2 regions of the Actinocorallia herbida genome follow, and region 1 is predicted to be linked to the other one. Evidence: riboswitches for the same ligand, from Rfam matches in the RefSeq annotation. Region 1 holds a riboswitch; the other holds the start of a gene.
What was found. A riboswitch is a leader RNA that binds a small molecule or an ion and turns the genes downstream of it on or off. The one in region 1 is predicted to bind cyclic di-AMP.

Region 1 (11,808 bases):
GACAAGCTGGAGATCGAACGCGGGATGCGGGCCGACCTGTCCGCCCGCATCTTCACCCCGGAGGGGGAGCTGATCCCGTGGCCGCCGGAACGGAACGACGCGTGCTGGTGCGGGTCGGGCGCCAAGTACAAGAAGTGCTGCGGGCGTCCCGCCGTGTGAGGAGGATCCGATTTGGCTGAGCGAGGCGCCCAGGTCGTGGTGGGTGCGGCGATCATCGAGGACGGGCGGCTGCTGGCGGCCCAGCGGGCCGCCCCGTCGTCCCTGGCCGGGGGCTGGGAGCTGCCCGGCGGGAAGGTCGACCCGGGCGAGTCCGACGAGGCGGCGCTGATCCGCGAGTGCCGCGAGGAGCTCGCGGTGACGGTCAAGCTGCTCGACCGGATCGGCGGGGACTGGCCGATAGGCGAGGCGGGCGTGCTGCGGGTGTGGACGGCCCGGCTGATCGCGGGCCGTCCGGCGGCGCTGGAGCACTCGGCGCTGCGCTGGCTGGGCGCGCACGAGCTGGACGACGTCGCCTGGTTGCCCGGCGATCTGCCGGTGGTCGACGCCGTCCGCCCGCACCTGCTGCCCGGCCCGAAAAAGGACCGCGCGCTCGACGAGTCGGGCTAGACCCGCACGGCTCCGTTGAAGTCGCTGCGGTCCGCCAGCGGTGTGATTTTGACAACATCTCCGGTGGAGGGCGCCTGCACGAACTTGCCCTCGCCGATGTAGATGCCGACGTGGCTTCGACTCGGGTTGAAGAACACGAGGTCACCGGGCCTGAGCCGGTCCTTGGTGATCTTCGTGCCCTGGTCCCAGAGCGCACCGGTGAAGTGCGGCAGGCCGGGCTTCCCGGCCTGCGCGTACGCCCAGACGACGAGCCCTGAGCAGTCGAAGGAATCGGGTCCCGCGGCGGCCCAGACGTAGGGGTCGCCGAGCTGGTCGAGGGCGTGGCGGGTGGCGACCGCGGCGGTGCCGCCGCCCCACACGGTGACGCCCTGGTAGGTGTAGGCGTCGCGCAGATCGGCCTTGACCGTGGTGATCCGCGCGGTCGTCGTGGCGCGCTCGCCGCGGGTCTCCGCGACCCTGTGGACGGTCTCCTGGAGCCGTGCCCGGGCGGCGCCTTCTGCGTCCGAGGCGTCGTCCGCGACCCGGGCCGCCGCGTCCCTGCGCGCCGTCAGCTCGTCGGCGGGCGATCCGGTGATCCGGAGGAAGGCGGCCTGGAGCAGGTTGACGGGTGGGGGAACCGCCGCGACCTGGTCGGCGAGGTCCTGGTGCTCGGCGCGCCGGAGGTCGGCTTCGGTAGTCGCGGCGAGCGCTATGTTCTGGGCGGCGAGCACGGCCTTCTGGTCCGCGGCCAGCTCCTTGTCGAGCTGCGCGACGTGGTCCTCAAGGCCGTCCAGGCGCTTCTGGAGCGTGTCGGCGGCGGGCCTCGGCGCCGGCACGACGGGGGCGGCCTGGGCCGGTGGTGCGAGCAGCAGGGGCGTCGTGGCGCCGGCCAGGACGGCCGTGGCCAAGGTGAATCGGGCACCCTTCACGGGGGTCTCTCCTCTCGGCGGCCTACCGGGTTAGCTGACGGGTTCGGGCGGGAGGACGCCCTACCGCTGGGGGAGCGGATTCACCCCGGGGGAAACACTTGGGTCCCCGGCTCCCCGCAAGGCGCGGGGACTCGGCACGCGCGCAGCTTACGAAAGACGTCAAACTGTGACAAATAGCGCGAAAAGGGACGGTCAAGGCGAAGCCCGGGAAGGCCGACCCACCTGGCATCGGCGGGAACCCACTAGAATCAATGAGTACCGCTGTTCTGCCGCCGCCGGCTCGTGAGTGAATCCGATCTGCTCCAAGCGGCGAATCCCAACACGAAACCGAGCGTGCTTCCATGCCCATCGCCACCCGTGATGACCTGCGCAACGTAGCCATCGTCGCCCACGTCGACCACGGAAAGACCACGCTGGTCGACGCCATGCTCTGGCAGTCCGGCGCCTTCCGCGACAACCAGTCCGTCGACGAGCGCGTCATGGACTCCAACGACCTCGAGCGGGAGAAGGGCATCACGATCCTGGCGAAGAACACCGCGGTGCACCACGGTGACCTTCTCCTGAACATCATCGACACCCCCGGCCACGCCGACTTCGGCGGCGAGGTCGAACGCGGCCTGTCCATGGTCGACGGCGTCGTCCTGCTGGTGGACGCCTCCGAGGGCCCGCTGCCGCAGACCCGGTTCGTGCTCCGCAAGGCGCTCGCCGCCAAGATGCCGGTCATCCTCGTCATCAACAAGGTCGACCGGCCCGACGCCCGGATCTCCGAGGTCATCGACGAGGTCTACGAGCTGTTCATGGACCTGGACGCCACCGAGGAGCAGATCGACTTCCCGATCGTCTACGCCTCGGGCCGCGCCGGACGGGCCAGCCTGAACAAGCCGGGCAACGGCGACATGCCCGACGGTGAGGACCTCGAGCCGCTGTTCGACGTCATCCGCAGCACCATCCCGGCGCCGTCCTACGACCCGGACGCCCCGTTCCAGGCGCACGTCACCAACCTGGACGCCTCCAGCTACCTCGGCCGCATCGCCCTGTGCCGCGTCTACAACGGCACGATCAAGAAGGGCCAGCAGGTCGCCTGGTGCAAGCACGACGGCAGCGTCGAGCGGGTCAAGATCTCCGAGCTGATGATGACGGACGCGCTGGAGCGCAAGCCCGCCGAGTCCGCCGGCCCCGGTGACATCATCGCCATCGCCGGTATCTCCGACATCATGATCGGCGACACCCTCGCCGACCCCGAGGACGTGCGCCCGCTGCCGCTCATCACGGTCGACGAGCCCGCGATCTCCATGCTGCTCGGCACCAACACCGGCCCGCTCGCGGGCCGCGAGAAGGGCACCAAGGTCACCGCGCGTCTCGTCAAGGACCGCCTCGACCGCGAGCTCATCGGCAACGTGTCCCTGCGCATCCTGCCGACCGAGCGCCCCGACTCCTGGGAGGTCCAGGGCCGCGGCGAGCTCGCGCTGGCCATCCTGGTGGAGACCATGCGCCGCGAAGGCTACGAGCTGACCCTCGGCAAGCCCCGCGTCGTCACCAAGCAGATCGACGGCAAGCTGCACGAGCCCGTCGAGCGCCTCACCGTGGACATCCCCGAGGAGTACCTCGGCGCGGTCACCCAGCTCCTGGCCGTCCGCAAGGGCCGCATGGAGCAGATGACCAACCATGGCACCGGCTGGATCCGGATGGAGTTCCTGGTGCCCGCCCGCGGCCTCATCGGCTTCCGCACCGAGTTCCTCACCGACACCCGCGGCACCGGCATCGCCCACCAGGTCTTCGAGAAGTACGAGCCCTGGTTCGGCGAGCTGCGCACCCGCCCGACGGGCTCGCTGGTCTCCGACCGCGCGGGCGTCGCGACCACCTACTCGATGTTCAACATCCAGGAGCGCGGCACCCTGTTCATCGACCCCTCCACCGAGGTCTACGAGGGCATGATCGTCGGCGAGAACTCGCGCAACGACGACATGAGCATCAACATCACCAAGGAGAAGCAGAAGACCAACATCCGGTCTTCCACGGCCGAGGAGTTCGACCGCCTCGTCCCGCCGAAGAAGCTCTCCATGGAAGCGGCCCTGGAGTTCATCCGGGACGACGAGTGCGTCGAGATCACCCCGACCGCCGTCCGCCTCCGCAAGGTCATCCTCGACACCAAGGAGCGCGAGCGCACCGCCGCGCGGGCCAAGCGCGCCTGACCCGAAGCACCCCGTTACACCCCGAAGGACCCGGCCTCGCCTGCGAAGAGGCCGGGTCCTTCGGCATGGTTCCGCCTACCCTGGCTGTGGACGTTCCCTGCGCGCAGACCCACGAGGAGGCGCTTAGGCCGGGGTGCGGCCCGCCGGCCGCCGACCAGGTGGAGATGGCCGTGGGGATCACCTCGAAGTCCCACGCGGACAACGACCGCGCGGTCCGGCCGGAATCGGCCCAGCGGAGCAGATGGCCGGGGTACGCGCGGGCCGAGGTTCCACTGCCACCTGCTGGTGGACCGGGACCTGCCGACGCGATGAGGCCCGCTCCGGGGTCCCGGAGCGGGCCTCATTCTGTCTGCGGTGGCCGACACGGCTAGAGCAGGGGCTTGCCCTTGGTGTCGATCTTGACGGATTTGGAGTAGGCGCGGAAGGTGTCGGCCGAGCCGTCGAAGACGACCTGGTAGTTGGCGTCGCACCAGGTCTTGGGCTTGAGGGTGAAGGTGCCCTTCTTCGAGGTTCTGCCGGAGACCGCGGTGTACCAGGCGGCGCCCTTGAGGCACTTGAAGATGACGGTGACCTTGCGGCCCGCGAAGGGGACCGTCTTCTTCCTGCTCTTGGCCGTGAAGCGCTTGAGCACGCCCGTCACGGTGATCTTCTTGCCGACCTTGAGCTTGCGCGGGGTGACCTTGAGCCCGGTGATGGAGGTCGACCAGCGCCAGGCCTTGATCACCTTGGTGGTGGCCGGGGCGTAGTTCTTCGTGCCGGGGAAGTACATCCGCCACCAGCCGGGCGTGGACTGCCGGAACGACGTGGCGAGCCGGCCCTCGTGGTCCGGCCGCAGCGTCTGCGCGGTCCGCCAGGGCTCCTTGCCGTCCGGGGAGAACTGCAACTGGACGGCGGAGTCGGCGCCGCCCGGGCCCGGGTCCGTGCTGAGCTTGAACCGGGCCGAGGCGGTGACCTGCCGGCGCGCGTCGTGCGCGACCGCGAAGTCGAAGAGCAGCGTGCCGTCCAGCACCCGCACCCCCACGGGGCGGCTGGTGTACTCCTTGGCGCCGAGCGTGAACGCCGCCTCCCAGTAGGTGGTCGTGTGCGGGGTGACGACCTTGGTGAAGACGCCCTTGGCGTCGGTCACCGCGGTCAGCTCCTCGTCACGGCGGTCCACCTCGCGGATGACCACCTCGCGGCCCGTCAGATCCACCGTGGCGCCCTCGGCGGTCTCACCGCGCAAAGTACCTGTCAGAGTCACCTTCGTGCCCGTGGCGACGTCCTTGGCGTCGGCGGCGAGGGTCACCGAGGCCGACGTGACGGGTGGGTCCTCGGCGCGGGCCGAGGCCTGGATGGGGGACAGCACGGAGACCACGACGGCCAAGGCTGTGAGGACACTGCGACGCACTGGGATCTCGCCTCCACTCACGATGGCGTGATCGTACAAAAGGCGTGTGACATTTTGATCTAAACCCATGACCGGTTATGTGTCCGCGACCTACGCCGGCCTGGGACACGAGCGCGTGCGGCGGGCCGGACCGAACCGGCCCGCCGGGCGCGTCAGGCCAGGTGGATGGTGCCGGTGACGTCCGCGGCCAGGCGCAGCGAGTCGCCGTCCTGGAGGAACGCCTCGACGCCCGGGGAAAGCCGCTCGCCGTTGACGAACGTGCCGTTGGTCGAACGCTCGTCGCGCACCTTGGCGACGCCGGACGGGTCGAGCCAGACCGTGGCGTGCTTGCGCGAGACATTGTCGTACTGGGTGAAGGTGGACGCGGCCGGGGACTGGCCCGCGTCGCGGCCGAGGATGAGCTGCTGGCCCATGGTGACCTTCAGCTCGCCCGTCGGGAACGCCAGCCGCAGCGTCGGGCCACCGCCCGGGCGCAGCGGCTTCAGGCAGACGTTGCACTGGGTCGCGGCCGGGTTGACCAGCACGCTCTCGCAGTGCGGGCACATCGCCGCGGTGCTGTCGCCGCCGGGACCGCCCTGCTGCCGGTGCTCCGGCGGGACCAGCGTGCCGTCCCTCGCGGGCGGCGGGTCCAGCGGGCCGCGCCGCTGGCCGTACGGGTCCTGGGGCTGTCCGTAGCCCGGCTGGGGCGCGCCGTAAGGGTCCTGCCCCTGGGGCTGCTGTCCGTAGCCGCCCTGCTGGGGCTGGCCGTAAGGGTCCTGGCCGCCCTGCGGCTGCCCGTAGCCCTGCTGCGGCTGCTGCGCGTAAGGGTCCTGGTTGCCGTAGCCGCCCTGCTGGGGCTGCTGCTGCCCGTAGCCCTGCTGCGGTGCCGCGTAGGGATCCTGCGCCGGGGGCTGCCCATAACCGCCCTGCTGAGGCTGCTGCCCGTAGCCGCCCTGCTGTGGTTGCCCGTAAGGGTCCTGCCCCTGTTGCGGCGCCGCGTAGGGGTCCTGGCCCTGCTGCGGCTGGCCGTAAGGGTCCTGCCCTTGCTGGGGCTGGCCGTACGGGTCCTGGCCGCCCTGCGGCTGCCCGTAGCCGCCCTGCTGGCCGTAGCCGCCCTGCTGCTGCGGCTGGCCGTACTGGTCCTGCCCGTATCCGCCCTGCTGGGGCTGCTGCTGCCCGTAGCCCTGCTGCGGCTGTGCGTAGGGGTCCTGCCCTTGCTGGGGCTGGCCGTAAGGGTCCTGGCCGCCCTGGGGCTGCCCATAGCCCTGCTGCGCGTTGCCGTACCCGCCCTGCTGGGGCTGCTGCTGCCCGTAGCCCTGCTGCGGCTGTGCGTAGGGGTCCTGCCCTTGCTGGGGCTGGCCGTAAGGGTCCTGGCCGCCCTGCGGCTGCGGCTGGCCGTAGCCGCCGCCCTGCTGGGGCTGGCCGTAAGGGTCTGCGCCGCCCTGGGGCTGCCCGTAGCCCGGCTGCGGCTGAGACTGCCCGTAGGAGTCGGCGGGCTGCTGCGGACGGCGGCGCCGCCCGCGGGTGAGGTTGTTCCCGCACGTCAGGCAGATCAGATCGCCTGGGTTGTGCGGGGTCTGGCAGACCTCGCAGGTCAGAGTCTCCATGACGCCTCCCCGGCTCGTACCCCGGCCCCGTCCAGCACCGCGCTCAGACGATCCATGTCGCCTCGGCGCGGGATGCCGATGTAGTACACCCGCCGTCCTTCCGCACCGTCCTCGACGCACACCTGCATGCGTCGCCCGTCGTGTCCCTCGTGCGCGTACCGCTTCCGGCCTAGGGCCGTCATCGGGACGAGCGTCTGGTTCGCCGACCCCCGCAGCGGGGAGCCGTCGTCGAGCCGTTCCACGTACGGCCCTGCCACGACAGCGTCGCACAGGTCCAGGATGTTCCGCGACTCCGGGTCGCGGGACAACCGTGAGCTTACATATCCGGAATAAAGGAGGATGTCGAACTCCCGTGACCCACGCCACACGTGGATGCCCCGCAGGAGGGCGGCCAACGCCCTCGGCTGCTGGAACGGCTCCCCGCCGGAGATCGTGACGCCGTCGACGGGCGGCAGACCGCCCAGCCAGTCGAGCACCTCGGAGACCGGGACGACCTTGCCGTCGTCGGCGGGCCAGGTGTCGGTGGAGAGGCAGCCGGGGCAGGCGAGCGTGCAGCCCTGGAACCAGATCCCCGCGCGGGTGCCGGGGCCGAGAGCGGTCACCGGATGGTGCACCTTGGCGAGCCGGATAGGGACGTCGCCGTCCCGGATCTCCGCCCCGCCGCCGCCCATCCCCTCGCCGTTCACTCCGTCGAGCCCGCCGCGTCGAGGGTCTTGTCCGTGTCCGCCGTCTCGGGCGTGTCGGGTCCTGTGGTCACATCGAGTTCGACGATGCTGCCCGCCCGTTTGATCCCGGTGACGGTGACTTTCTCGCCCGGTGCCAGTTCCCGTTCGAACAGCGCGCGGGCGAGCGGGTTGACGAAGTGCGCCTCCAGCGCCATGCCGATGCCGCGGCCGCCCTTGTCCAGCTCGGCGGTGCACCACTCGCGCAGGGTGCCGAGCACCTCGGACTTCACCGCGAGCGACACCCGGTGCTCCTCGGTGACGCGGCGGCAGATGTTCTCCAGCTGGAGGTCGAAGATCTTCGAGGCCGCCTCGGCGGCGACGAAGTTGAAGACGATGACGTTGTCGCCGAGCCGGTTCAGCAGTTCCGGCCGGTTCAGCACCGACGTGAAGTGGTCGGAGATCGCCGCCTTGATCCGGTGCTCGATCTCGGCGTACCCGAGTCCGGGGATCACCTTGGACGACCCCAGGTTCGAGGTGAAGATGAGGATGGACTCCGAGAAGTGGACGGTGTGGCCGCGCCCGTCGGTGAGCCTCCCGTCCTCCAGGATCTGCAGGAACTTGTCGAGGATCCGCGGATGGGCCTTCTCGATCTCGTCGAACAGGATCACCCGGAACGGGTCCTCCCGGACGGCGTTGGTCAGCTCGCCGCCCGCCTCGTGCCCGACGTAGCCGGGCGGGGAGCCGATCAGCCGGTCGCCGGCCTGCTCGGCGGAGAACTCGGACATGTCGAACCGCAGGTAGGCCGAGTCGTCGCCGAACACCAGCGAGGTGATCGCCTTGGCCAGCTCGGTCTTGCCGGTGCCGGTGGGCCCGGCGAAGAACAGCACGCCGCGCGGGCGGGAGCCCGATTTGGTGGCCTGCGCGCCGGAGAGGCCGAGGACCGCCCGCTTGAGGATGTCGAGGGTCTTGGTGACGGCCTGGGGCTGCCCGAGCACCCGTTCCGGCACCCGTCGCTCGCCGTCCAGGACGCGCTTGCGCAGGTGCCCGCGCGACCACGGGTTGTCCAGGACGCCGAGCTTGTAGGTGCGCACCGCGTCGGGCAGCCCGTACAGGTCGACGTTCTGCTCCTTGGCCAGCCGGGTGATCTCGATCATCGACTGGAGGGTGAGCCCGTCGGCCTGCTCGGCGAACGCGTCGCACGCGTCGGCCGCGGCGTGGTCCGCGGAGGGGTCGGCGGCGAAGGCGCGGGCCAGAAGCCTGGCGGTCTGCTGGCGGTCGCCCAGGTGCGGGCGCGGCAGCACGATCTCGCGGATCGCGTCGTTGCCGGTCACCAGCCACGGTGGGAGGTCGCCGGGCCGCTCGGCGAGCCAGATGATCGGGTTGTAGAACGGCTTGGGCCGGATGCCGGGCACCCGCACCGGCCGCGCGGTGCGCGCCAGCTTCTCGCAGAACCGGAAGAAGTCGCGCTCGGCGGGCTGGAGGTCGGTGGGCGAGGAGGCGATCCGCGAGGCGCCCTCGATGACGAACGCCGCGCGCACCTGCTCGGTGGGGCGCGCCAGGGCCGCCAGGTGCTTGGTGAGCCCTTCGAGCGACGGCTTGGCGTCCCACTTGCCGAGGAGCTTGGTCGCCGCGGCGGCCGCGTCCTCGTCGTCGGGGTGGACCCGGAGGCCGTCGACGGGGTCGTAGATGACCAGGCACGAGATGCCGCTCGGCTGGAGGGCCTCCCACAGCAGTTCCCGCAAGGGCAGCAGGGCTATCTCGCCACCGCCGTTGGGGAACAGGAAACTGTCGTAGAGGTTGCCCGACAGGACGTACTGCGAGTGCACCGACAGTGTGGCGTCGAGTTCGCGGATGAACGGCGGCCAGCCCATGAGGCGCCCGCCCAGTGTCGGCTGCTCAGTACTCAAGACGGCGTTCCTTCGGCTTGTGCTGCTTGCGTCGGGCCTGCTGCCCCGATTCTTCCGTGACGGGAAGCTCCTCGGCCCCCGGCTCGAGACGCCAGGTCACGGCCATTCCCAGTCCTTCGGCGGCGAGTCTCGCCTGGGCCGCCTCGAACTCGTCGCACCACTGCCGCTCGCGTTCGGCGTCGCGCCTGCGGTCGTCTTCGCTCTCCAGGGGGCGGGTGCGCAGCATCTTCGCGCGCAGCGTGCCGTCCTCCAGCCTCATCCTGACGGCCTGGTCGGGCCACTCGCCCCGGGTGAGGACGAGGTTGCCGTCCACCGCGGCGCGCGTCTCGAAGCCGGTGTCGACCTGGTAGCCGAGGTCCTCGAACGCCCGGGTGATGCTCTCCAGGACGTAGCGGCGCTCCGCCTCGGCCTGCGCGAGGGCCTCCTGTTCCTCCGCCCAGAGCCGCAGGCGCGCGCGCTCTTCGCGGGTCCGCTGGTTCGCCTGCTGGACACGCAGCCGCACTTCGCTGAGCAGCGCCTCGGCCTCGCCGTCGGAGGCGGCCGCGGCGACGTGCTCGGCGGCCTCCCGCACCCGGATGCGGTCGGCTTCGGCCGCGTCGGGCAGCAGCCGCGCGAGGACGCGCGCCAGGTCGGCGGCCCGGTCGCGCGGCACGCTCACCCCGGCGCCCGCTTCGGCGCTCACCTGCTCGGTCATGAGCTCGGCGAGCCGGGCGGACAGGGCGGCCTCCGCCTCGTCCAGGGCGGTGTCGACCGCCGCGCACCAGGTGACGACCTCGTCATGGGCGACGCCGGTGAGGTCGAGTTCCTCCGGCACGGGAAGGGACACCTGCCCGGCGTGCTCGCGCGCCGCCGCGTGCACCGTGTCGCGCAGCGCGCGGATCCGCGCGTTGCGGTCGACCGCCTCGCGCAGCGCCCGCTCGTACCGCTCGAGGTCGGCCAGCGCCTCGGCCCGCGCGCCCGCCTTCTTCTCCGCGAGCGCCGCGAACGCCGCGGCGCCGTGCGCCGCCGCCCCGGCGCCCGCGCCGAGGAGGCGGTTCGCGCCGAGGCTCGCGATGACCGCCGCGTCCAGCGCGATCTCGGCCTCCACGCCACTGCTCATGTACAAGCCTCTTCCTGGACGGACCCCGCACGGGCCGTCCGGTCAGTCTTCTATGACTTCCGCGCGGCGGCTCGAGTTCGCCTGCCGCCACCGGTGCATGCGGATTCCACCGTTGCCGATGTGCGCGAGGGCGCCGGCCGTCAGCGCCAGCATCCAGAGCATCCAGGCCAGCGCGCTCAGCAGGGACAGCAGCAGGAGCGCGAGCAGCAGCGGGATCGTCGCGGCGAGAAGGGCGAGGCCGCAGCCGCGCGCGCCGGTCCGCTGCGCGGTGGCCGACATCGCCCGCGACGTCTTCGACAGCCCGCCGCCGGTGAGGCGGGAGATCCTGGCGGCGGTCGCCCAGGGGCCGTCCGCCAGGTAGTCGCCGCCCTGCTGCGAGGCCAGCACCAGCTCGACGACCAGGGAGACCGCCCACGCCGCGACCGAGGCGGTCACCAGGAGACCGAGCGGGACGGGCATCTTCTGCACCGAGCCGGCGGCCTGGACGCGGTCGGGTTCCCCGCCGAACAGCATCTCGAGCACGAAGCTCCCGCCCACCCATAGGGCGAGGATCGGGAGCGTCCACAAGGCGGCGCGCAGCCTTGCCCGTCCCGCACCCGCCTTGCGCGCGCGCTCCTTCTGCTCCCACAGGGCGAGCCGGCCTTCGGCGCGGTAAGCCTCCTCGGCTTCTTGGCGTCCGGGCAGCGGCGGGGCGACCCGGGTCTGCGGCGGCACGGGCGCGGGCGTCTCGGCGGGCCGCCGCACGGGTGGCGGCTGCTCGTCGTGCACCTCGGGGGTCCCGCCGCGCAGCCAGGCGGCCACCTCGGTGTGGCCCCAGCGGCGCCGGGGGTCGCGGGTGAGCAGGCCGCGGCACAGCAGCCGCAGGTGCGGGTCCTGGATGTCGCCGTTGTCGATCGGCCGGGTGGCCAGATGGTCGACGACGACGGTCTCGCTCATCCCGTCGAAGGGCGCCTTCCCGGTGACGACCTCGCGCGCGATCATGCCGAGCGACCACCAGTCGCGGGCGGGGGAGACCTGGCCGGACAGCGACTCGGGCGCGGCGTAGGCGAGGGTGCGCGAGGAGGAGGCGAACACCACGCTCTGCTCCAGCACGCGGCTCAGCCCGAAGTCGGTGATGACGAGGTCGGCGCCGCGCACGAGCACGTTCTCCGGTTTGAGGTCCCGGTGCACGATGCCCGCGTCGTGCAGCACCTTCAGCCCCTCGGCGAGCTGCCCGACGACCGCCGTCGGATCGACCTGCCGGGCACGGGCGAGAGACCGCAGGCTGCCCTCCGGGAGGTACTCCATGATCTCGTAGTCGCGCCCGTCGGCGTGCCCGGTCTCCAGCACCCGCACGATGTGCGGCGACCGCAGCCGCGGCACCTGCTCCCACACCGCGGGGTCGGCCCGGTAGCCGCGCCGGTAGATCTTGACGACATAGCGCGTCGCGCCTTCGCGCACGAGCAGCAGATCGGACTC
Region 2 (11,808 bases), 1.1 Mb from region 1:
AACACGATGGCGCCGGGCTTCGGGGTGGTGCCCCAGCGGCCCTCTTCCTTGAACCACTTCGCGTGCGCGACGGTCCAGGCGTCCTGGCCGACGGTGTCCTTCATGCCGGTCTGCTCGGCGACCCAGGAGACGAACATGTTGCACCACTCGGCGTCGAGGTAGGCGGAGCGGCTGCCTCCGTCGCGGGCCACGGTCTCGCCGGCCCGGTCGGTGTCGGCGTACCACTCGCCGAACTTGGTCTCGCCGCTGGCGTCCTCGGACTGGCCCAGCTGGGTCTTGGCCTCGGCGACGAACTGCTTGGCGGTGACGCCCGCGATGGCCTGCTTCTCGTCGCTGTCACGCGAGCTCTGGGCGCCGGCGCGGTCCTCGGAGGTGGTGCTCGACGAGGCCTTGGACTTGTCGTCCAGCTTGACCTGGATGGCCGACAGGCCGCCCTTGCTGACGCCGCTGAGGCCGGCGAGGTTCAGCGCGGAGGCGGTGACCTCCGAGGAGGTCTTCGTATTCTCCTCGACCGTGTTGGCGTGCGCTGCGGCGCCGAAGGTGCTGCCGAGGAGGCTGGCGGCGAGGAAGCCACCGGTGAGCTTGAGGGTCAGGGCGGTCTGCTTGGCGTGACGACCGGACATAGTTTGCTTCAACTCCTGTTTCCATGCCGCCTACCGGGTTAGCTGACGGATTCGGGCCTGGAATAGCCCTACGGTGGCAAGCCACCGATTCACCCCGTGCCGATCGCTGATCGGCGAGTGGGTCCCCGGCTCCGCGCTGGGCGCGGACTCGGCGGGAGGACGGCCCCCATGTTCGAGGGCCGATCCCGCGTGCATTTGACTGATGAGGCTCGCGGCGGATCCCGGGAGGGATCGGCCGTGGGTCGGATCCGTGGCCTAGTAGGGGCGCACGGCTCCGTTGAAGTTCTGCTTGCGGTAGCTGTCGAGCAGTACCTGACGAACGTGGTCACCGGTGCGGGGAGAGTGGATCATCCACACCTTGTTGCCGGACACCTTGGAGACGATGCCGACATGGCTTCGGCCTCCGTAGAAGAAGACGAGGTCTCCGGGGTAGAGGTCCTTCCACTTGATCTTTCGCCCGAAGTGGGCGTAGATCGAGGTGGTGGTCCTCGGCAGCTTCACGCCCGCCTTGCGGTAGACGTAGCCGACCAGTCCGGAGCAGTCGAAGGAGTTCGGGCCCGCCGCGCCGTAGACGTACGGCTTGCCCTTCTTCTTCTTCGCCCAGGCCAGGGCCTTCTGCGCGATCTTCTTGCGCTGGGCCCAGGTCTTCTTTTTCTTCTTGGTGGCCTTCTGCTCCGTGGTCGTGGCTTCGACCGCGGCTGCCTGCGCCGGAACCGCGATGAGGGCTCCTGGGGCGAGTACCGATGTGGCGAGCAGGCCGGAGGCGAGCCGCACACGTCGGGCGGAAGGCAGACGAGTGCCAAGGGTGCGAGACAGGGGAATCTCCTTCTTCCATACGCCTACCGGGTTAGCTGTCGGGTGCGGGCGGAAGTGGAGAAGTGCCCTACGACCTGTCGCTTTGGGGAGCGACCGGCCGATTAACCCCTCCGCGGGCATGGCTCGAACCCTTTGGGGGTGGTTCGGGGTGCCTGCGGGTTGGGTCCCCGGCTCCGCGCGTGCGCGGACTCGGCGTTGGCCGTGGCGGAGGGCGTGATGGGGCCCGAGGAGGGCGGAGACATGAGTCCGCCGCTCGACCGCACGACTGCGGGTTGATTTGTCGGTGACGCCGACGCCCTCAAAAGGGCTCAGATCGCACTGTCCTACGCTTCACTGCGCGGCTCGGGTGTCGTCCTAGACACCGGCTCTCGGATCAGGCTGGTCGGCTGGGTACCACGGGGGGCTCCTGGGTGGAGCCACCGGTCGGCAACGTTCGGATAACGCTGCCTTCAACTCGAAGGTACCAAAGAAACAGCGAAAGGCAAATGCCCCGCAAAGATGACCACGCCCAGGTAAGCCCTGGTGAAGCGGGCTTTTGCCGGAGGGTGACACAGGTCTCACCCTGCCGGGGAGCCCTCCGGGACCTCGAAACCGCCGTAAATCAGGCGTTTCAGGGGTGTTACGCGGGACCGCGGTCGCGGCCCGCGGCTACGGCCGGCCGCCGCCGACGAAGCGGTCGCGGTAGTAGCCGGAGGTAATGGTGACGATCTCCACGTTCTTGCCCGTACGGGGGGCGTGGATCATCTCGCCGCCGCCGACGTACATGCCGACGTGGCCGAGCCCGCTGAAGAAGATCAGGTCGCCGGGCTGGAGGTTCTCGTAGGAGACGCGCTTGCTGGCGGTGTAGTTGTACTGCGAGGCGGCGGTGCGCGGGATCGCGACGCCCGCCGCGGCCCAGGACTTCGAGGTCAGGCCGGAGCAGTCGTAGCCCGTGGGGCCCGTCCCACCGTAGATGTACGGCTTGCCGAGCTGCTTGTAGGCGTAGTCCAGGGCGGTGCGGGCGGGGCCGCTGGCCGGACCGGTGTAGGTGCCGCCGACAGGGCCGTTCGTCGTCGCGGTGTCGCCGCCGAGGCTCTCGACGAGGTCCTTCTGCTTGTCGATGGCCTTGTCGATCACCGCCTTCTGGTCCTTGATGTCCTTGACCTTGGCGTTGACCTTGTCGAAGGCGTCCTGGGCGTTGCCCTTCTCGCGCTCCATCCGCTGGGTGGAGGCGAGGAAGTCCTTGATCTTGTCGCCGCGCTGGTTCGTCACGTGGGAGAAGATCGACACCTGGTCGAGGACGTCCTGCGGGTCGCCGGAGGACAGCAGCGTGGTGATGTCGCTGATGTCGCCGGTCTTGTAGGCGTCGGCGGCCATCTGGACGACGCCCTCGCGCGCGTCGTCGTAGGCCTTCTGCTCGCGGGTCGCCGCCTTCTTCGCGGAGGAGAGCTTGCGCTTGGCGACCTTGAGGTCGCCGTTCAGGGCGTTGAACTTGTCGACGAGCTGCTCGACCTGCTCGGTGAGCTTGTCCAGTTTCTTCTGCGCCTCGGCCTGGGTCGGCTCGGCGAGGGCGGCCCCGGGGACACTCCAGACGAGGGCGGCGGCCAGGCAGGCGACGGCCAGGCTGCGGTACTTCGGAGTGTCTACGGCCACAGCGGAAAACGCCCCTTCTTGCACTGGTTTGTCAGCGGTTGACCCTAGTGCGGAAGGCGGCCTCTCACAACCGGAACGCCGCTATTTCACGGTTTTCTCACGCCTCGCGGGTTTAGCCGGGATCCCGCCGCGTCAGGGCAGCTCAGCGCCCGCCACACGCCCGTCACACGATCGGCACGCAGCCGCCACGCAGCCGTCGGACCGGGCCGTCGGACCCGGGGCGGGAAGAGCGCTGGAAACGGGGGTAGTGAACTGTTGCCCGCTGAGTGTTCAGGAGTGTTCGGAAGCGTCCACAAGGTCGTGTGCGTGGTGTCGGTGGTGCTGGTCGTCGTGTCCCCGGGTCGGGGTGCGGCCGCTGGTTCCGGCGGCATGGCGTGGATTGTGTGTTGTCCGATTCCCCGGACATGGCCCTGGCATCGGGATTAGGTTCTCGATCGGTCACGTTCGGTGACTTCGGCCAGGTGAAGGGGGTCGTCTGCTGTGGGTGTGTCGATGCCGCTGCGGTCGATGGCCGCGCCGTTTCTGGTTGCGGAGGCTTGTGGTGTGTCGGTGCGGACCCGTCTGAAAGGCCTCACCGCCCGGGACGAGGAGGTGCTGCGTCGGGTCGGCGCGCATCTGGGATCGCTGGCGTCCCGGGACCTCAAGGTCCGCTGCGGTGACGGGCTGGGCCACAGCGCACGGCGGTGGGCCGAGCGCAAACGGGAGCCGACCGCGGGATCGTCATCGAGGTGGGCGGGCGCGATCACGAAGGCCTCCCATGATCAGTGGGCGCTGGCCCGCCGCTCCCAGACCTCCCACATCACGACCCTCGACGCCGCCATCACCACGATCACTGGTCGGCTTGCTCTGCCGGTCGGGCAGAAGGGCGCTCGGGGCGTGCCGGGAGGGTACCGGTCAGCAGCGGAGTGGTTCGGCAAGTCCCGTCGCCTCACGGTGCTGAAGCAGCGCCGGCAGCAGGTCGCAGCGGACAGGGCCGACGGCCGGGTACGGGTGGTGCGGGGCGGAAAGGCACTCGCTCGTGGCCGGCATCAACTGGAGGCCGCCGGGATGAGTGAGGAGCGGTGGGAGGCGGCCCGCTGGTTCCTGTCCGCGGATGGCGAGACCGGCAAGCGGTACGGCAACGAGACCCTGCGCGTCACTCCCGATGGGCAGGTGTCGATCAAGCTGCCCGCCCCGCCGGCCGGTCTCGCCAACGCCCCCCACGGCCGGTACACGCTGGCCGCCCGCGCCTGCTTCGCCCATCGGGGCCGGGAGTGGGCGGATCGGGTCGAGGCGGACCGGGCGGTGGCCTACCGCATCCACCTCGACCCCGCCCGAGACCGCTGGTACGTGGACGCATCCTGGCAGCGGACGCCCGCGCGAGTGGTCCCGCTGGAGGCCGCGCTGGCTGCTGGTGTGGTCGGGGTCGACACCAACGCCGACCACCTCGCCGCCTGGCACCTCAACACCCGCGGCAACCCGATCGGAAGGCCCCGCCGGTTCTCCTACGACCTGTCGGGCAGCGCCCCGCATCGGGACGCGCAGCTCCGCCACGCCCTCACCCGACTGCTGCACTGGACCCGGCACCTTGGCGTGGCGGCGATCGCCATCGAGGACCTCGACTTCACCGACGTCAAAACCCGCGAGAGGCACGGCAGACGGCGCCTGCGGCAGGTCGTCCACGGCATCCCGACGGGCCGCTTGAAGGCCCGGCTGGTGTCGATGGCCGCCGAACAAGGGATCGCGTTGGTGGCGGTGGACGCGGCCTACACCAGCCGGTGGGGAGCGCGGTATTGGCAGCAGGCCACCAGCACGCGCAAGATCAAGACCAGCCGTCATGAGGCAGCGAGTCTCGTGATCGGACGGCGCGCCCAAGGCCATGGCGCCCGGCGACGGACGGCACCGCCCCCACACCACCAGAGCGATGATGCGGGGCATCGGACCGTCCAGGCCCGGCACCACGACCCCAGGCGTGAGGAACCCCGCCCCGCCCGGACCGGAGGGCGGACACGATCCGCCGCTCCACCGGGCGCGTGAAAGCCGGGGGACCAGTCTGTCCAGCACCGTTCGGGACAGACGCACTCACCTGGGAGGACACTCCTGGACAGTGCTCAGGAACGGTCAGAAGCGGCCGAGGCGCTTGAGGAGAAGGCCCGCCGTGGCGGTCCTGCCGCCCGCGCGGCGCGCCGACGCCGCGACCTCCTGGTCGGAGGAGACGACGACGAAGACCCTGCCCGGCGGCTCGGCCTGGACGAGTTCGGCGATCAGCTCGTCGGCGATCTGCCCCGGCCTGCTGAACAGCACCCGGACCCCGCGCGGCGCCTGCACCGCGACATGCCCCTCCACCTGGGCGCCGTCGAAGACCGCGGTGATCTCCGCGTGCGTCTGGGAGTACAGCCCGCCGAGCCCGCTGATCAGCCGGGCCCGCTGGTCGGCCAGCGGCAGCTCGCCGTAGCCGGTCTTGGTGACGTTGTAGCCGTCGACGATCAGATGCGCGCGGGGCGCCATGAGCAGCTCCTGGAAGAGCTGGGCGTCCGGCTCCGCCAGCGACCTGCCGTGCGCCGCGGTCCCGGCCTCCACCGCGCCCGCGACATGGTCGGCGGGCCGGGAGATGACCGAGGGGAGGTTCAGCTCGCGCCGCACCCCCTGCGCGGCGTCGACGAGGGTGTCCAGCAGCAGCCGCAGCCTGACGTCCTCGATGCTGCGCCCCTCGCGGGCGGCCTTGCGGTGGGACTCCAGCGCCGCCTCGGCCGAGCCGAGCTTCGCCCGCACCGCCTTCAGCTCCCGCTCCAGCGCGCCGAACGCGCTCAGGGACTCCTCGCGGTCGGCCCGCCGCCCCTCATCGAGGTCCGCCGCGCGCTCGACCGCGTCGCGGGCCGTCCTGCGCTCCTCGCCGATCTTGCGGCGAAGATCCGCCACCTCGGCCTTGGCGTCCTTCAGCTCGGCCCTGAGCCTGCCCGTCTCGGCCGCGTGGGCCGTCCGGGCCTCCTCCAGCCGCTCCCGCATCGCGGCGGCCTCCTGGACGGCCTGGGACTCGCGGGCGTTCTCGGCGGCCCGGACCAGCTCGGCCCTGGCCGCCTCCACATGCGCGGGCCACCCTCCGGGACGCAGCAGATAGGCGGCCACGGCGACCTGCACCGCGTCGGCGCCCTCCGGGCGCTCCCCGCGCTCCAGCGCCTCGGCGAGCTCCGGCTCGGACTCGCGCAGGCGGTCGCCGACCTTGGCGCGGAAGACCGCGTCGGCGTCGAGCTGCTTGGCGATGACCGAGCCGCCCTCGCGCGCGCGTGCCTTCGGCCGGAACTTCACGATCCGCCTGAGCGGGAAGGGAACGTCGTCGGCGGGCAGGGCGGCCAGCACTTCGGCGGCGGCGTCGACCACGCGGCGGCGCACCGCCTCGGGCAGCGGCCCACTGAGGCTCTCGTCCGAAGTGATGGTCCCGCTCCTTTCGGTCTGTGCAGATTTTGTCACACGCGGCCCATACGGTGCCGACCATGCAAGGCGTTCAAGGCACCCTCGACGACCTCGGCACCCCGCTGGCCGAGGTCACCTTCACCGTCGTCGACCTGGAGACCACCGGCGGCTCCGCCGACGAGTGCGGCATCACCGAGATCGGCGCGGTCAAGGTCAGGGGCGGCGCGGTCATCGGTGAGCTCGGCACCCTCGTGGACTGCGGGCTGCCCATTCCCCCGTTCATCTCCGTGCTCACGGGGATCACGCAGCAGATGGTCGTCGGCGCCCCCCGGGTGCCGGAAGTCCTCGCCTCCTTCCTCGAGTTCGCGCGCGGCACCGTCCTCGTGGCCCACAACGCGCCCTTCGACGTGGGCTTCCTCAAGGCGGCCTGCGCCCGGCACGGATACGCCTGGCCCGCCTTCCCCGTCCTGGACACCGCCGATCTGGCCCGGCGCGTCCTCACCCGCGAGGAGGTGCCCGACCGCAAGCTCGGCACCCTCGCCCGCTTCTTCCGGGCCTCCACCGTCCCCGACCACCGCGCCCTGGCCGACGCCCGCGCCACGGTCGACGTGCTGCACGGGCTGCTGGAGCGGCTCGGCGCCTTCGGCGTCGCCTCCCTGGAGGAGGCCAAGTCCTTCGCCAAGGCGCCCACCAAGGAGCAGCAGGCCAAGCGGCACCTGGCCGACGCCGTGCCGTCCGGGCCCGGCGTCTATCTCTTCGAGGACGCCTCCGGGGAGATCCTCTACATCGGCAAGAGCGGCGACCTGCGCACCCGGGTGCGGTCGTACTTCACCGCGAGCGAGACCCGCGGCCGCGTCCGGGAGATGGTCGGGATCGCCGAGCGGGTGCGGACCATCCCCTGCCCGACCGCGCTGGAGGCCGAGATCCGCGAGCTGCGCCTCATCGCCGCGCACAAACCCCGCTACAACCGCCGCTCGAAGTTCCCCGAGCGGGCGATCTGGCTGAAGCTCACCGACGAAGCGTTCCCCCGGCTGTCCGTCGTGCGCGAGTGCCGGTCCGACGAGGCGGCCTACCTCGGGCCCTTCCCGTCCGCCGGGTCCGCGGAAGAGGCGCGGGCCGCCCTGTACGAGACCACGCCGCTGCGCCAGTGCAACCAGCCGCTGACCGAGCGCCGGATCGCCGCGGGCAAGACGCACACCTGCGCGCTCCCCGAGCTGGGCCGCTGCGGCTCGCCCTGCGACGGCCGCGAGACCCCCGAGGCGTACGCCGGCCACGTCGCGCTGGCCCGCGCGGCGATGACGGGCGACGCGGGGCCGGTCGTGCGCGCGGCCCGCGGCAGGATCGACCGGCTGGCGGGCGAACTGCGCTACGAGGAGGCCGCGCAGCGGCGCGACAGGCTCGCGGCGTTCCTGCGGGCCGCCTGGCGGGCCCAGCGGTTCGCCGCCCTCGCCGCCTGCCCGGAACTCGTCGCGGCGCGCCCGGGGCCGTCCGGCGGCTGGGAGCTCGCCGTGATCCGGCGGGGGCGGCTGGCCGCCACCGGCGTCATCCCGCCCGGCGCGCCCCGCTACCGGCCCTACGTCGACGCCTGCGTGGCGACGGCCGAGACCGTGCTGGACGGCCCTCAGCGCTTCGCTGCGGGCCCGGAGGAGATGGACTGCGTCCTGCGGTGGCTGGAGTCCCCGGGCGTCCGCCTGGTGGAGGTGACGGGGGTGTGGAGCTGCCCGGTCGGCGGCGCGGAAGGCATGCGGGCGTGGATCGACGGTGCCTACGGGGACCCGAAGCCCTACGCTGGCCGACGTGGCGATTCCCCTGTATGACAACCAGCCCACCAGGCGGGTCCCGCTCGTCACCTATGCCCTGATCGCCGCGAATTTCGTGGTCTTCCTGCTCACCCCGATGGCGGTCTTCGGCAACGACCACGAAGACGCGAGGTCGCTGGCCTGCGCGCAGTCGGTCTTCGTCCACGAGTTCGGCGCCATCCCCCGGGAGCTCACCTCCGACGAGACGGTCCCGCTGCCGCCCGAGGTGATCGCCGAGTGCGGGCCGCGGACCTATACCAAGGTGCCCCTGCTGTCGGCGTTCAGCTCGATGTTCCTGCACAGCGGCTGGCTGCACCTGCTGGGGAACATGATCTACCTGTTCGTCTTCGGCCAGGCCACCGAGGACCGCCTCGGCAGGCTCCGCTTCCTGCTGTTCTACCTGGTCTGCGGGCTCGCCGCCGTCTACGGGTTCGCGATCACCCAGCCGGGCGCGGAGACCCCCCTCATCGGGGCGTCCGGGGCCGTCGCGGGCGTTCTCGGCTCCCACCTGGCGATCCACCCGCGCTCCCGCACGATCGCCCTGGTCAGCGGGTTCCTGCCGTTCCGGCTCCCGGCCTGGGTGCTGCTCGGCCAGTTCTTCGTGCTCCAGTGGCTGAGCCTCGGCGCCGCCGACGATGTGGCCTACGTCGCGCACATCTACGGTTTCGCGGCCGGAGCCCTGTTCGGGCTCCTGGCCCGCAGGCCCGGCGCCATCGCCAGAGCCGCCGCCCTGGCGTCCCGCCGGTAGGTCGTGATCTCCTCTCCCCCGTTCCCCTCGTAACCTAGGAGGAACCGGACACAAAGGAGGAGGCCCCTTGATTACCGCCATCGTGCTCATCCAGACGGAAGTGGACCAGATCAACGAGGTCGCCGAGGCCATCGTGAAACTGGACGGGGTCAGCGAGGTGTACTCGATCACCGGCGACCACGATCTGCTGGCCATGGTCCGGGTACGCCACCACGACGAACTCGCCGAGGTCATCCCCGGCCGGCTCAACAAGGTCCCCGGCGTCGTGCACACCGACACCCACATCGCTTTCCGGACCTACTCCCGGCACGACCTGGAGTCGGTCTTCTCCCTGGGCATGCCGGACTGATGGTCGCGCCGGAGGCGCTCCGGGATCGGGCGCTCGCGACCCCGGAGCCGGCCCTCCGGCCTTGAGGGCCTGCGGGGCGCCTCCGGGGCGCCCGATCCGGCGGTCAGAGGTGACCACGCATGAGGGCCCGCCACCTGCTGGTGGCGGGCCCTCATCGGCTGTGTGGCAACCGGTGGGTCAGTGCGTCAGCTCTTTCTGCTGCTCTTCGTGACCGAGTTCGCCGTGCCCGTGGTGGTGCGGGTCGCCGTCGCCCTCGACCGGGATCGAGTCGGCGTTGTACCACATGGCAAGACGCGTCCGCAGGTGCCCGAGCGGGCCCTTGGTGCCCTTGGCCGGGACGCCGTTGGCGTCGACCGCGGGCAGCGGAGCCTTCGGCTCCTCCTTGGACAGCATCCTCGCCTTCTCCGACGCGGCCGGCTCCTTGTGCAGCTCGGAGAACTCGCCGTCCGGGCTCATCACGATGGTGCCGGACTCGTAGCCGTGCGCCATCGTCGCGGCGTCACTGCGCTGGAGGCCCAGGCAGATCCGCTTGGTGACGATGAACGCGATGACCGGGCCGATGAAGATGGCGAACCGGAAGAACCAGGTCGTCGAGTACAGCGACAGGTGGAACTTGTCGGCCAGCACGTCGTTGGCGCCGGCGAGCCACATCAGGCCGTAGAACGTCACCATCGCGATACCGAGGCCGGTACGGGTGGGCGCGTTGCGCGGCCGGTCGTTGACGTGGTGCACCCGGTGGTCGCCGGTGATCCAGCGCTCCAGCCACGGCCAGACGCCCGCCCCGGTGAAGATGATGCCGAGCGGCACCAGCGCCGGGATCAGCACGTTGAGGCTCAGCGTGTGGCCCCAGGCGGTGATCTCCCAGTTCGGCATGAGCCGCAGCGACCCTTCCAGCACGCCCATGTAGAAGTCGGGCTGGGATCCGGCCGAGATGGCCGACGGGTCGTACGGGCCGAACAGCCAGATCGGGTTGATCTGGGCGAACGTGCCGAGCAGCGCGATGACACCGAAGGTGTACAGGAAGTACGCGCCGGCCTTGGCCATGAAGACCGGGTAGAACGGGTAGCCCGTCACCTTGGTCTCGGTGCCGCCGGTGCCCGGCATCTGGGTGTGCTTCTGGTGCCACATGATCATCATGTGCGCCGTCACCAGCGCCAGGATGATGCCCGGGATCAGCAGGATGTGCAGGGTGAACATGCGCGGGATGATGTCCGTGCCGGGGAACTCGCCGCCGAACAGGAACATGTACCCGTACGTGCCGACGACCGGGATGGCCTCGAGCACGCCCTGGGTGATCCGCAGACCGGTGCCGGAGAGCAGGTCGTCCGGCAGTGAGTAGCCGAACAGGCCCTCGAGCATGCCGAGCGTGAACAGGCCCAGGCCGATCAGCCAGTTGATCTCACGCGGCTTGCGGTACGCGCCGGTGAAGAACACGCGGAGCATGTGCACCATGAGCGAGGCCATGAACAGGATGGCCGCCCAGTGGTGGATCTGCCGCATGAGCAGACCACCGCGGATGTCGAACGTGATGTGCAGGGTCGAGGCGTACGCCTCGGACATCAGCACGCCCTGCAGCGGCCCGTAGGAGCCGTCGTAGTGCACTTCCATCATGCTCGGCTTGAACCAGAGCGTGAGGAACACACCGCTCAGCAGCAGGATGATGAACGAGTACAGGGCGATCTCGCCCAGCAGGAACGACCAGTGGTCGGGAAAGACCTTCTTGACGTTCCGCTTCATGAAGCCGACCGTGCCGAGACGGTCGTCCACGAAGTTCAGCGGTCCTGCGACCGCCTTGGGCAGGCTCTCTTCTGCCATGGTCAGCCACGCTCCCAGAAGCTGGGCCCGATGGGCTCGGGGTAGTCACCGGTCGCGATCAGGTAGCCCTCGTCGTCGACGCCGAGCGGAAGCTGCGGCAGCGCGCGGGCCGCGGGGCCGAAGACGACCTTGGCGCCGTCGGTCGCGTCGAAGGTCGACTGGTGGCACGGGCACAGGATGCGGTGCGTGGTCTGCTCGTACAGGGCCGCGGGGCAGCCGACGTGCGTGCAGATCTTGGAGTACGCGATGATCCCGTTGACGGTCCAGTTCTCACGGCCCTTGACCGGCTTGATGAGGTCCGGCTCGATGTTGACCAGGATGGTCGACGCCTTCGCGATGAGTGTCAGCGCCTCCTCGCCCTCCTCGTGGATGCCCTCCGGCAGCACGGTGATCATGCCGCCCGGCGAGTTGAAGTCCGAGGCCTTGAGCGGGGCGTTGGTGCCGTCGACGACGATCCGGACGCCCTTCTTGCCCTCGGCCTTGGCCTTCTCCACCGCGTCGCCCCACCAGGTGCTGCGCAGGCGCTTCTCCGGCAGCGGACCGAGGTCGCGCAGCAGGAACAGCGGCGCGAGGCCGAGCGGCGCGGCGGCCAGCAGCAGCGTGCGGCGCAGCAGCGGGCGCTTGGTGAACCCGCTG

Region 2: another riboswitch for cyclic di-AMP. It lies ahead of EDD29_RS06585 (C40 family peptidase); the one in region 1 lies ahead of EDD29_RS01590 (C40 family peptidase).

Annotation. Positions count from the first base shown of each region.
Region 1 is NZ_RJKE01000001.1:289,959-301,766, forward strand. Features, by position in the region: gene EDD29_RS46650 (SEC-C domain-containing protein) at 1-159, shown strand, start outside; gene EDD29_RS01585 ((deoxy)nucleoside triphosphate pyrophosphohydrolase) at 172-606, shown strand; gene EDD29_RS01590 (C40 family peptidase) at 603-1,514, opposite strand; cyclic di-AMP (ydaO/yuaA leader) riboswitch at 1,519-1,661, opposite strand; gene typA (translational GTPase TypA) at 1,856-3,706, shown strand; gene EDD29_RS01600 (hypothetical protein) at 4,074-5,069, opposite strand; gene EDD29_RS01605 (FHA domain-containing protein) at 5,246-6,679, opposite strand; gene EDD29_RS01610 (4Fe-4S single cluster domain-containing protein) at 6,667-7,365, opposite strand; gene EDD29_RS01615 (AAA family ATPase) at 7,362-9,251, opposite strand; gene EDD29_RS01620 (coiled-coil domain-containing protein) at 9,241-10,350, opposite strand; gene EDD29_RS01625 (protein kinase domain-containing protein) at 10,393-11,808, opposite strand, start outside.
Region 2 is NZ_RJKE01000001.1:1,375,174-1,386,981, reverse strand. Features, by position in the region: gene EDD29_RS06590 (C40 family peptidase) at 1-623, opposite strand, end outside; cyclic di-AMP (ydaO/yuaA leader) riboswitch at 636-787, opposite strand; gene EDD29_RS06585 (C40 family peptidase) at 879-1,397, opposite strand; cyclic di-AMP (ydaO/yuaA leader) riboswitch at 1,444-1,644, opposite strand; gene EDD29_RS06580 (C40 family peptidase) at 2,088-3,071, opposite strand; gene EDD29_RS06575 (transposase) at 3,621-5,087, shown strand; gene EDD29_RS06570 (NYN domain-containing protein) at 5,172-6,518, opposite strand; gene EDD29_RS06565 (DEDD exonuclease domain-containing protein) at 6,503-8,278, shown strand; gene EDD29_RS06560 (rhomboid family intramembrane serine protease) at 8,259-9,008, shown strand; gene EDD29_RS06555 (Lrp/AsnC family transcriptional regulator) at 9,076-9,357, shown strand; gene qcrB (cytochrome bc1 complex cytochrome b subunit) at 9,535-11,172, opposite strand; gene qcrA (cytochrome bc1 complex Rieske iron-sulfur subunit) at 11,175-11,808, opposite strand, start outside.